Regions from separate parts of the Cupriavidus sp. 05N40 genome, predicted to be linked through region 1. Evidence: riboswitches for the same ligand, from Rfam matches in the RefSeq annotation. Region 1 holds a riboswitch; the other holds the start of a gene.
The links. Region 1 has a riboswitch for glycine ahead of AC1DO7_RS31740 (D-amino acid dehydrogenase). Riboswitches for the same ligand answer to the same signal wherever they lie in the genome.
Positions count from the first base shown of each region.

Region 2: linked by a shared signal. The riboswitch ahead of gcvT (glycine cleavage system aminomethyltransferase GcvT) and the one ahead of AC1DO7_RS31740 (D-amino acid dehydrogenase) in region 1 are both predicted to bind glycine.

Region 1 covers NZ_JBFTND010000186.1:205-5,869, forward strand. Annotated here, with positions in the region: partial or broken gene AC1DO7_RS31735 (GTPase domain-containing protein) at 1-1,311, shown strand, start outside; glycine riboswitch at 1,595-1,721, shown strand; gene AC1DO7_RS31740 (D-amino acid dehydrogenase) at 1,770-3,086, shown strand; gene AC1DO7_RS31745 (acyl-CoA synthetase) at 3,128-4,765, opposite strand; gene AC1DO7_RS31750 (Crp/Fnr family transcriptional regulator) at 4,915-5,661, shown strand.
Region 2 covers NZ_JBFTND010000017.1:34,183-38,403, forward strand. Annotated here, with positions in the region: gene AC1DO7_RS06535 (UvrD-helicase domain-containing protein) at 98-2,194, opposite strand; glycine riboswitch at 2,404-2,491, shown strand; glycine riboswitch at 2,513-2,645, shown strand; gene gcvT (glycine cleavage system aminomethyltransferase GcvT) at 2,747-3,874, shown strand; gene gcvH (glycine cleavage system protein GcvH) at 3,964-4,221, shown strand, end outside.

The DNA.
Region 1 (5,665 bases):
CAGGCAGGCATATTGAGAAGGCTGCTAGACCAAGACAACCTCTGTCTCGGCAGACCATGCTGCCTGGTGGTCAACAAAATAGACCGGGACCGCAATGGAGGCGCCGGCATGCAACAGCGGATTGAGGCGGTATTGGGTAGACGCATCGGCATTCCCGTGCTCCACTGCTCGGTGGCAAAGTACTTCCATGCCAGGCAGGCCTCGGCCGGCTTCCGCGAGCGACTGCTGCGGCAAAGCAGATTGTCGGCGCTGGTGACCAGCCTTTCCGCCTGGGGAAACCAGACCGGTCAGGCGAGCCGGGCGATTGCAGCCATCAGCGCTGTGGAAGGCGTTATGCGGGATGTCATGCAATCCGGCGACGAGCCCTGCCTGCAAGCACGCATAGCCTGCGTCCAGAAGGAAATCGCCGAGCTTGAACAGGCAAGGGAACACCTGCATTCGCTCGCGCGCCTATGGCATCGGCAAGTCTATTCAACAGTACTGGGGCGTGCCGCGAAAGCAATGGAACGTCTGGACGGCACCGCCGAGGCTCCGGAGGTGCAGGCGTTCTTCACCTCCACGCTTGACCAGATGAAGGAGGACTTGAGCAAGCTTTGGTGCGAAATGGAGCGACAGCTGCACGAAATCCTTGGCGGCGCGGGGAAGCAACTCGAGAATCGCACAACGCAGGCGCTCCACATGCCGTGGTCCGGCGGCAGCTTCGCGCCAGGCACACCCGGCTCACTGGATGCCATCCGCATCCCAGCTAGCCCGGCATTGCGTCTGACGCGGCTTGTCAATAGCGCAACCGGGCCAATAGCAGGCGGACTGGAAGCCGCTTCGATAAGCACAAAGGCACTCGGCAATCTCCTCTACGAAATTGCCGGGTCCACCGGGATAAGGCTGGTCAGGACGGAGGCTCTCCGTCGAGCTGGCCTCATCACAAGAGCATCGGGAAGACTAGCGGCATTCAGCCCGTTGCTAGCAACCATCCTCGACCTCTATCTGCATTTTCGGGAAGAGAAAATCGAGGATGCCAAACGGCGCTACGTTACGGACCTGCGCCGCTCGCTTCGCGCTGCATTCAGACAGCACGCCGAAGCATCGGCGCTAGGCACCAGCAATGCCATCGAGAGGTTCGGAAACACGGCTCTGGACAACATCGCGGCAAATCTGACTGGTCAACTGAAGGATATGCTGGAACGCCAGGCCATCAGTATCGGGCTTGGCAAGCAGTCGGAAGAGGTAGCCGACCGCTGCAAAGCACTGAAGCAGCAATTGCATGATGCACTCAACGGTGCCACGCCGCGGATACCAGGCACTGCACCTTGAACCCTATTGCCATATTGGTCCGCCACCTGTAAAAGCCTGCGCTACTCGTGCCCTGCTCCCGAGCTCGCCGGCTCCAAAAATTGGCCGGCCAGACTGCTACAGAACCTTGCTACAGCGCGCGGCCCGGCGGCGGGGCGCCGCCGGGCCGCCATACTGCCCTTGCAGTCTCTCTGCAACGCGTGCTATGTTGCGGCTTCCAGGAGAACGAGACACCTCCGCCGTATCAGGTGGGTGTCTCTACCGAAGGCGTACCCCTGAAACGCTCAGGTGCAAAAGACTGGAAACCGAACAAACTGGAGAGCGCCGGACCGCACACCGACCAGGTAAGCGGCACGCGGCCGCCGAAGGGGCAAGCCGGTACCCGTGGTGGGTGCGGCGAATCTCTCAGGCAAAAGGACAGTGGGGGCAGGCAGGCCAGATGGCTTGCCTGCCCCTTTTTGCTATCCGGAGCCTGAGAAATGAAAGTCATCGTGATGGGAGCCGGCGTGATCGGCGTTGCGTCTGCGTGGTACCTGGCCCGTGCCGGGCACGAGGTCGTGGTGCTGGAGCGCAATGCGGGCGCGGCCCGGGAAACCAGTTTTGGCAACGGCGGGCAGATCTCGGTCAGCCATGCCGAGCCTTGGGCCAACCCGGCCGCGCCGCTGAAGATGCTGCGCTGGCTCGGGCGCGAGGATGCTCCGCTGCTGTTCCGCCTGCGCGCAGATCCGGCGCAGTGGTCGTGGGGACTCAAGTTCCTGCGCGAGTGCACGGCCAGTCGCTCCACCCACAACATGATCCAGCTGCTCAACCTGGGCACCTATAGCCGCGCCAGCCTGCAGGCGCTGCGCGCCGAGACCGGCATCGAGTACGACCACCTCACGCGCGGCATCCTGCATTTCTATACCAGCCAGAAGGAATTCGACGCGGCCGTCGAGCCGGCGCGCATCATGCGCGAGCTGGGCTGCGAGCGCCGCGTGATCGGGCCGGACGAAGTGGTGCGGCTGGAGCCGGCGCTGGCGAATATCGCGCCGCGTCTGGCGGGCGCCACCTATACCAGCGAGGATGAATCGGGCGATGTGCACCGCTTCACCACCGCGCTGGCCGCGCGCTGCGAAGCGCTGGGCGTGCGCTTTCGCTATGGCGTGCGGGTGCAGCGCCTGCATGCCGAGGGCGGCAGCATGCACGGGGTGGAGATTGCCGACGAGACTGGCGGCTACCAGATCGAGAGCGCGGACGCCTACGTGCTGGCGCTGGGCAGCTTCAGCCCGATGCTGGCGCGCCCGCTCGGGGTCAAGCTCGACATCTATCCGGCCAAGGGCTATTCGGTGACGCTGCCGGTGCTCGACAGCGAGCGCGCGCCCAGCGTGAGCCTGACCGACGACGAGTACAAGCTGGTGTTCTCGCGCTTTGGCGACCGCCTGCGCGTGGCCGGCACAGCCGAACTCAACGGCTATGCGATGGATCTGAACCCGGTGCGCTGCGAGGCCATCGTGCGGCGCACGCTGGAAGTGTTCCCGGGCATGAGCCGACCGGAGCTGGCGAAATTCTGGACCGGGCTGCGCCCTGCCACGCCGGGCAACGTACCTTATATCGGCGCCAGCGCCATCGGCGGGCTCTACCTGAACACCGGCCACGGCACGCTTGGCTGGACGCACGGCTGCGGCTCGGGCCGTGCGATCGCGGACATCGTCAGCGGCCGCGTGCCGGAGGTGGATTTCGCCTTTACGGGCGCGCTGCCCGCCGGTGGCACGACGCGGCCGGCGACGCTGGCGTCCGCGCAGCGGGCCGTCCACTAGCCCCCGGCCCCGGKGGCGCCGGCCGGCGCCACCGCGCGTGGCTAGACGTCGATGGCCGTGTCCGACTTGACCTTGCGGCGCAGCTCGAACTTCTGGATCTTGCCCGTCGAAGTCTTGGGCAAGGGCCCGAAATACACGGCCTTGGGCACCTTGAAGCCAGCCAGCAAGGTGCGGCAATGCGCGATCAGTTCCTCGGCCGTGGCGCTGGCGCCGTCTTTCAGCTCGACGAAGGCGCAGGGCGTTTCGCCCCACTTGGCATCCGGCTGCGCCACCACCGCCGCGGCCAGCACGGCCGCATGGCGGTAGAGCGCGTCTTCCACCTCGACGCTGGAGATGTTCTCGCCGCCGGAGATGATGATGTCCTTGCTGCGGTCCTTGATCTTGACGTAGCCGTCCGCCGTGCGCACGCCCAGGTCGCCGGTGTGGAACCATCCGCCGGCGAAGGCTTCGCGCGTGGCCTTCTCGTTCTTGAGATAGCCCTTCATGCAGATATTGCCGCGGAACATGATCTCGCCGATCTCCTCGCCGTCGGCGGCCACTGGCTGCATCGAATCCGGATCGAGCACCGCCACCCCGGCCTGCAAGTGGTAGCGCACGCCCTGGCGGGCCTTGCGGGTGGCGCGGTCTTCCTGCGACAGCGCGGCCCAGTCGTCCTGCTCCGCGCACACCGCGGCCGGGCCATAGGTCTCGGTCAGGCCGTAGACGTGGGTCAGCTCGAAACCCATTTCTTCCATCTGCGCCAGCACCGCCGCGGGCGGCGGCGCACCGGCCACCATGCCGCGCACCGGGCCGCGCAGGCCTTCGCGCCAGGCCGGCGGCGCGTTGACCAGCGCGGTGTGGACGATGGGCGCGGCACAGTAATGGGTCACGCCTTCGTCGCGCATCAGGTCGAACACCAGCTTGGGCTCGAACTTGCGCAGGCACACATTGATGCCGGCGCGCGCGGCGATGGTCCAGGCAAAGCACCACCCGTTGCAGTGGAACATGGGCAACGTCCACAGGTAGACCGCGTGCTTGGGCAGGTCCCACTCGAGGATGTTGGACACGGCATTGATGGCTGCGCCGCGATGGTGGTAGACCACGCCCTTGGGGTCGCCGGTGGTGCCCGAGGTATAGTTCAGGGCGATGGCGTCCCACTCGTCGGCGGGCCATTGCCAGGCGTAGTCGGGATCGCCCGAGGCCAGCAGGGTTTCGTAGTCGGTCTCGCCAAAGCGCGGCGCGTCCTGCGGGCCCAGCGCATCTGCCACCGCCACCACCTTCAGGCCGGGGATTTCGTTGCCGATCTGGCGCGCGAGCTCGGCGAACTCGGTATCGGCCAGCAGCACCTTGGCCTCGCCATGACGCAGCATGAAAACCAGGTTGGCGGCGTCGAGCCGGATGTTCAGCGCATTGAGCACCGCCCCCGCCATCGGCACGCCGAAGTGCGCTTCCACCATGGCCGGCGTGTTGGGCAACAGGACCGCCACCGTATCGCCCCGGCCGATGCCGAGGCCCGCCAGCGCGCTGGCCAGGCGCCGCGCACGAGCGTAGGTCTCGCGCCAGGTCTGGCGCAGCGGGCCATGCACGATGGCCAGGCGCTCGCCATAGACTTCGGCGGCGCGCGCCAGGTAATCGATGGGCGTGAGGGGAACGTGGTTGGCCGGGTTCTTGCCCAGGCCGGTGTCGAAATCGCTTGGCATTGCTTGGTCTCCGCTTGCGCCTGGCGCTGCGGGCGCCGCCGGTCGCTGTTACTTTTTGCAGGGCAAGGCTATCATCCCACACGACAAAGCTTTGTCGTCCGGATGACAGTGCCCCGCCGGGGCGCGCTCTCCGGGTTGAATCCAGATCAATGTCCAGCCATCCACCCGCGTCCTCCCAGCCCGGCCTTCCCGCACCACCCCCCGCTGCCACGCCTGCGTCGCCGGCTGCCTTGCTGTCCAGGCACGAGTGGTACGCCTCGCTCGCGCCGGCCCACCAGGCGCTGGCCGCACGGCAGGTGGTGGTCCAGGACTTCGCCGCGGGCGCCTTCGTGGCGCGCCGGGGCGAGCCGTCGCGCTACTGGATCGGGGTCGAGAACGGACTCATCAAGCTCGCCGTGTATACGCCGGACGGGCGCGGCTGCACCTTCTCCGGCGTGCCGGCCGGCGGCTGGTGCGGCGAAGGCAGCGTCATCAAGCGCGAGGCCCGCCGCTACGACGTGATCGCCATCCGCGACTCGCGCATCGCGCTGGTGCCCGATACGGTGTTCCACACCCTGCTGGCGGAGAGCCTGCCCTTCTCCAGCTTCGTGGTGCGCCAGCTCAACGAACGCATGGGGCAGTTCATCGCAACCGTGCAGAACGACCGGCTGCTGGGTGCGGATGCGCGCGTGGCGCAGGCCATCGCGCAGCTGTTCCATGCTGCGCTCTACCCGCGCACAAGCGCGGTACTGGAGCTTTCCCAGGAAGAAATCGGCCTGCTCACGGGGCTCTCGCGCCAGCGCGTCAACCAGGCATTGCGCCGGCTGGCGGCCGAAGGCATGGTCGATCTTTCCTACCAGAGCATCCGCGTGACCGACCTCGAACGGCTGCGCCACGTCGGGCTGTCGGAGCTGTAGCGCA
Region 2 (4,221 bases), on a different contig from region 1:
TCGTGATGTTAGAAGGCCGGCCCGCTGCGATCTTGTCCCGCTTGTAGGCCAATGTATCGACTTTGTACAAAGCCGGCGCGCGTGCCGTGCGTGCGGCTCAGGACGCGGCGGTCTTGCCCGGCGTGCCGAGCAGTGCCTTGAGGCCGGCCAGGCGGTCCTTGGGGCTCATGGCGGGCGTGGCGTCCGCCGGCGCGGGCGCTTCCTCGAGCTTCATCTCGCCGATAAAGCGCGAAGGTTCGCAGGAGTAGGTGTCGCGCGCGCGCTTGCGCTTCTTGCACCAGCTGATGTGCAGGCTGCGCTGGGCGCGCGTGATGCCGACGTACATCAGGCGGCGCTCTTCCTCGATCTTCTCGTCGCCGAGGTCTTCGTCCTCGCGGCAATGCGGCAGGATGCCCTCTTCCACGCCGACCAGGAACACGTGCGGGTACTCCAGCCCCTTGGAGGCGTGCAGCGTGGACAGGCGCACCGCGTCGGGATCTTCCTCGCGGCCTTCGAGCATGCTCATCAGCGCCACGGTCTGGGTCAGCTCCAGCAGGTTCTTGCCTTCGTCGCCGAAGCCGTCGGCGGTGTCGAAGCCGGTGGCCTCGCCGCCCTCGGCGGCCTCGGGCTTGGTGCCCTTGCGCTTGAGCCAGTCGARGAATTCGAGCGTGTTGGTCCAGCGCGACTGGGCCTGGCGCTCGTCGAACGTGTCGTACAGGTAGGCCTCGTAGTGGATGCCTTCCATCATGTCGTCGAGCACTTCGGTGGCGGGATCGCTGGCGGCGCGGCCGGCCAGGCGCACCATGGCTTCGCAGAACACGCGCAGCGGCTCGAGCTGGCGCGGCTGCAGCTTGCCTTCGATGCCGCCCATCATGGCCGCTTCGAACAGCGAGACCTTGGCCTGCCCGGCGAAGGTGCCCAGCACTTCCAGCGTGGCGTTGCCGACGCCGCGGCGCGGCGTGGTGATGGCGCGGATGAAGGCGGGATCATCGTCCGGATTGGCGATCAGGCGCAGGTAGGCGCAGATGTCCTTGATCTCGGCCTTGTCGAAGAAGCTCTGGCCGCCCGACAGCACATAGGGAATGCGCTCGCGCCGCAGGATCTGCTCGAACAGGCGCGCCTGGTGGTTGCCGCGGTAGAGGATGGCGTAGTCACGGAACTGCGCGCGCCGCTCGAACTTGTGCGCCGAGAGCCGGAACACCACCGACTCGGCTTCGTGCTCCTCGTCGTTCATCGGGTTGATGGCGATGGGGTCGCCCATGCCGTGCTCGCTCCACAGCTTCTTGTCGAACAGCTTCGGATTGTTGGAGATGACGGCGTTGGCGGCCTCCAGGATGCGCACGGTGGAGCGGTAGTTCTGCTCCAGCTTGACCACCTTGAGATCGGGGAAGTCGGTCTGCAGCAGGCGCAGGTTGTCCAGCGTGGCGCCGCGCCAGCCGTAGATGGCCTGGTCGTCGTCGCCCACCGCGGTGAAGGCCGGCGCGCGCAGGTGCGAGCCGCCGGCCAGCAGCTTGAGCAGCTGGTACTGGCAGGCGTTGGTGTCCTGGTATTCATCGACCAGGAAGTAGCGCAGGCGGTTCTGCCACTTCATGCGCACCGCTTCGTCGCGCGCGAACAGCTCGGCCGGCAGGCGGATCAGGTCGTCGAAATCCACCGCCTGGTAGGCGTTGAGCGTGGCCACGTAGTTGCGGTAGACCAGCGCGGCCTGGTGGTCGTCGGCGCTCTCGGCGGTGGCGATGGCGGTCTCTGGATCGACCATGCCGTTCTTCCACAGCGAGATGGTGCTCTGCACGCTGCGGATCAGCTTCTTGTCGGTGGTGGCGAGCTGCTCCTGCACCAGGCCGAAGCAGTCGTCCGAGTCCATGATGGAAAAGCGCGGCTTCAGCCCCACGTGCTCGGCCTCGGCGCGCAGGATCTGCACGCCGAGCGAGTGGAAGGTGCTGACCGTCATCTGCTTGAGCGGAATGCGGCGGCCCTCGCGCGTGGTCTTGCCTTCCATCAGCTTGGCGATACGCTCCTGCATCTCCTTGGCGGCCTTGTTGGTGAAGGTCACCGCGGCGATATGCTTGGGCTCGAACCCCTTGTCCTCGATCAGGTGCGCGATCTTCTGCGTGATCACCCGCGTCTTGCCCGAACCGGCGCCGGCCAGCACCAGGCAGGGGCCGTCGAGATAGCGGACGGCTTCGGATTGGGCGGGATTGAGTCCGTGGGTCATGCGTTTGGCGTGGTGGCGGAAGCGGATGGCGAAATGGCTGGCGAAGACGACGCGGCCAGGGCTGCCTGTGAAGACTGCGGCACCGGGGTGATGTCCCCGCAAGCGACAGCAGCCGCAGATGTTAACACGCCGGGTTGCCGGCCCCGGGGTGCCGGTGCCGTGCCGCGCGCCACGCGTTGACAAGCCACCGGGGCTGCCTGTAGAGTCGCGCCATCCGGCCGGGAGAGCGCGCAGATCTTGCGCCGCCGAAGGGGTATCACCCGAAAACTCTCAGGCACCATGGACTGGTCGGATCGGCTTGCAATATGCACACGATGCACGCCGTACTCTGGAGAGCGGCACCCGCCACGCGCGCAAGCGACGGCGAGCGTGCCCACCGAAGGGGCGCGCAGGGCACAGGTCCACCGGACCGCCTTGTAATCTCTCAGGTATCGAGGACAGAGGGGTCATCCGYCGCGGCGGATCTGGCAGCGCCATGGCGCGCCGGGTCTGGCGGCGGATGACCCTTTTTTCGTTTTCGAACCGAGATTTCCGCCTTCCCCCGAGGACTACATGACGCTCCAGGCCACGCCCCTCAATGCCATCCACCGCGCACTCGGCGCCCGCATGGTCGACTTCGGCGGCTGGGACATGCCGGTCAACTACGGCTCCCAGATCGAAGAACACAATGCCGTGCGCACCGACGCCGGCATGTTCGACGTCTCCCACATGTGCGTGGTCGACCTGGCCGGCGCCAATGTGCGCGCCTTCCTGCGCGGCCTGCTGGCCAACAATGTGGACAAGCTGCAGACGCCGGGCAAGGCACTTTATTCCTGCATGCTCGACGAGAGCGGCGGSGTCATCGACGACCTGATCGTCTACTTCTTCGCCGAGGACCGCTTCCGCCTGGTAGTCAATGCCAGCACCGCGACCGGCGATATCGAATGGATCACCGCGCGCAACGCCGCCACCGGCAGCGGCGTCACCATCACCCCGCGCCGCGGCGACAACGCCCCCGCGGGCGCCGCGCCGCTGGCCATCGTCGCCGTGCAGGGCCCGAACGCCCGCGCCAAGGTGTGGAGCGCCTTCCCCTCCACCCAGCCCAGCGAAGCCCTCAAGCCCTTCAACGCCATCGTGGTGCAGGATCCCGCCCTGGGCGAAGTCATGGTGGCGCGCACCGGCTACACCGGCGAGGATGGTTTCGAACTGGTGGTGCCGGCCGCGAACGTGGCCGGCCTGTGGGAGAAGCTGGTCGCTGCCGGCGTGCGCCCGGCCGGCCTCGGCGCGCGCGACACGCTGCGCCTGGAAGCCGGCATGAACCTGTACGGCCAGGACATGGATATCCACACCTCGCCGCTCAACGCCGGCCTGGCCTGGACCGTGGACCTGCAGAGCGAGCGCGACTTCACCGGCAAGGCGGCGCTCGTCGCCGGCGGCCAGACCCAGCAGTTTGTCGGCCTGATCCTGCGTGAAAAAGGCGGCGTGCTGCGGGCGCACCAGAAGGTGATCACCACTGCCGGCGACGGCGAGATCACCAGCGGCACCTTCAGCCCTTCGCTGTCCCTGTCCATCGCATTTGCCCGCCTGCCGCGCGACGTTGCCCTCGGCGCCGAGGTGCAGGTCGAGATCCGCGACCGCAAACTCGCCGCGACTGTGGTTAAACTGCCGTTTGTGCGCAATGGCAAGGCACTCGTGAGCTGAACGCTCGCACCGGTCACAGCGCGCCCGCCGGCGACGGATTGCCTCCGCCCGGCGGGCGCTGAAAAAACAAATTGAATCTGGAGAATCCCATGAATTTCCCCGCCGACCTGAAATACACCGAGTCCCATGAATGGGTGCGCGTCGAAGCCGACGGCACGCTGACCATCGGCATCACCGACCACGCGCAGGACGCGCTGGGCGACATCGTGTTCCTGGAGCTGCCGGAAGTGGGCAAGTCGGTCGGCGCAGGCGACGCGCTGGCGGTGGTGGAATCGGTCAAGGCCGCTTCCGACATCTACGCGCCGGTGGCCGGCGAAGTGATCGCCGTCAACGAAGCCGCCGTCGCC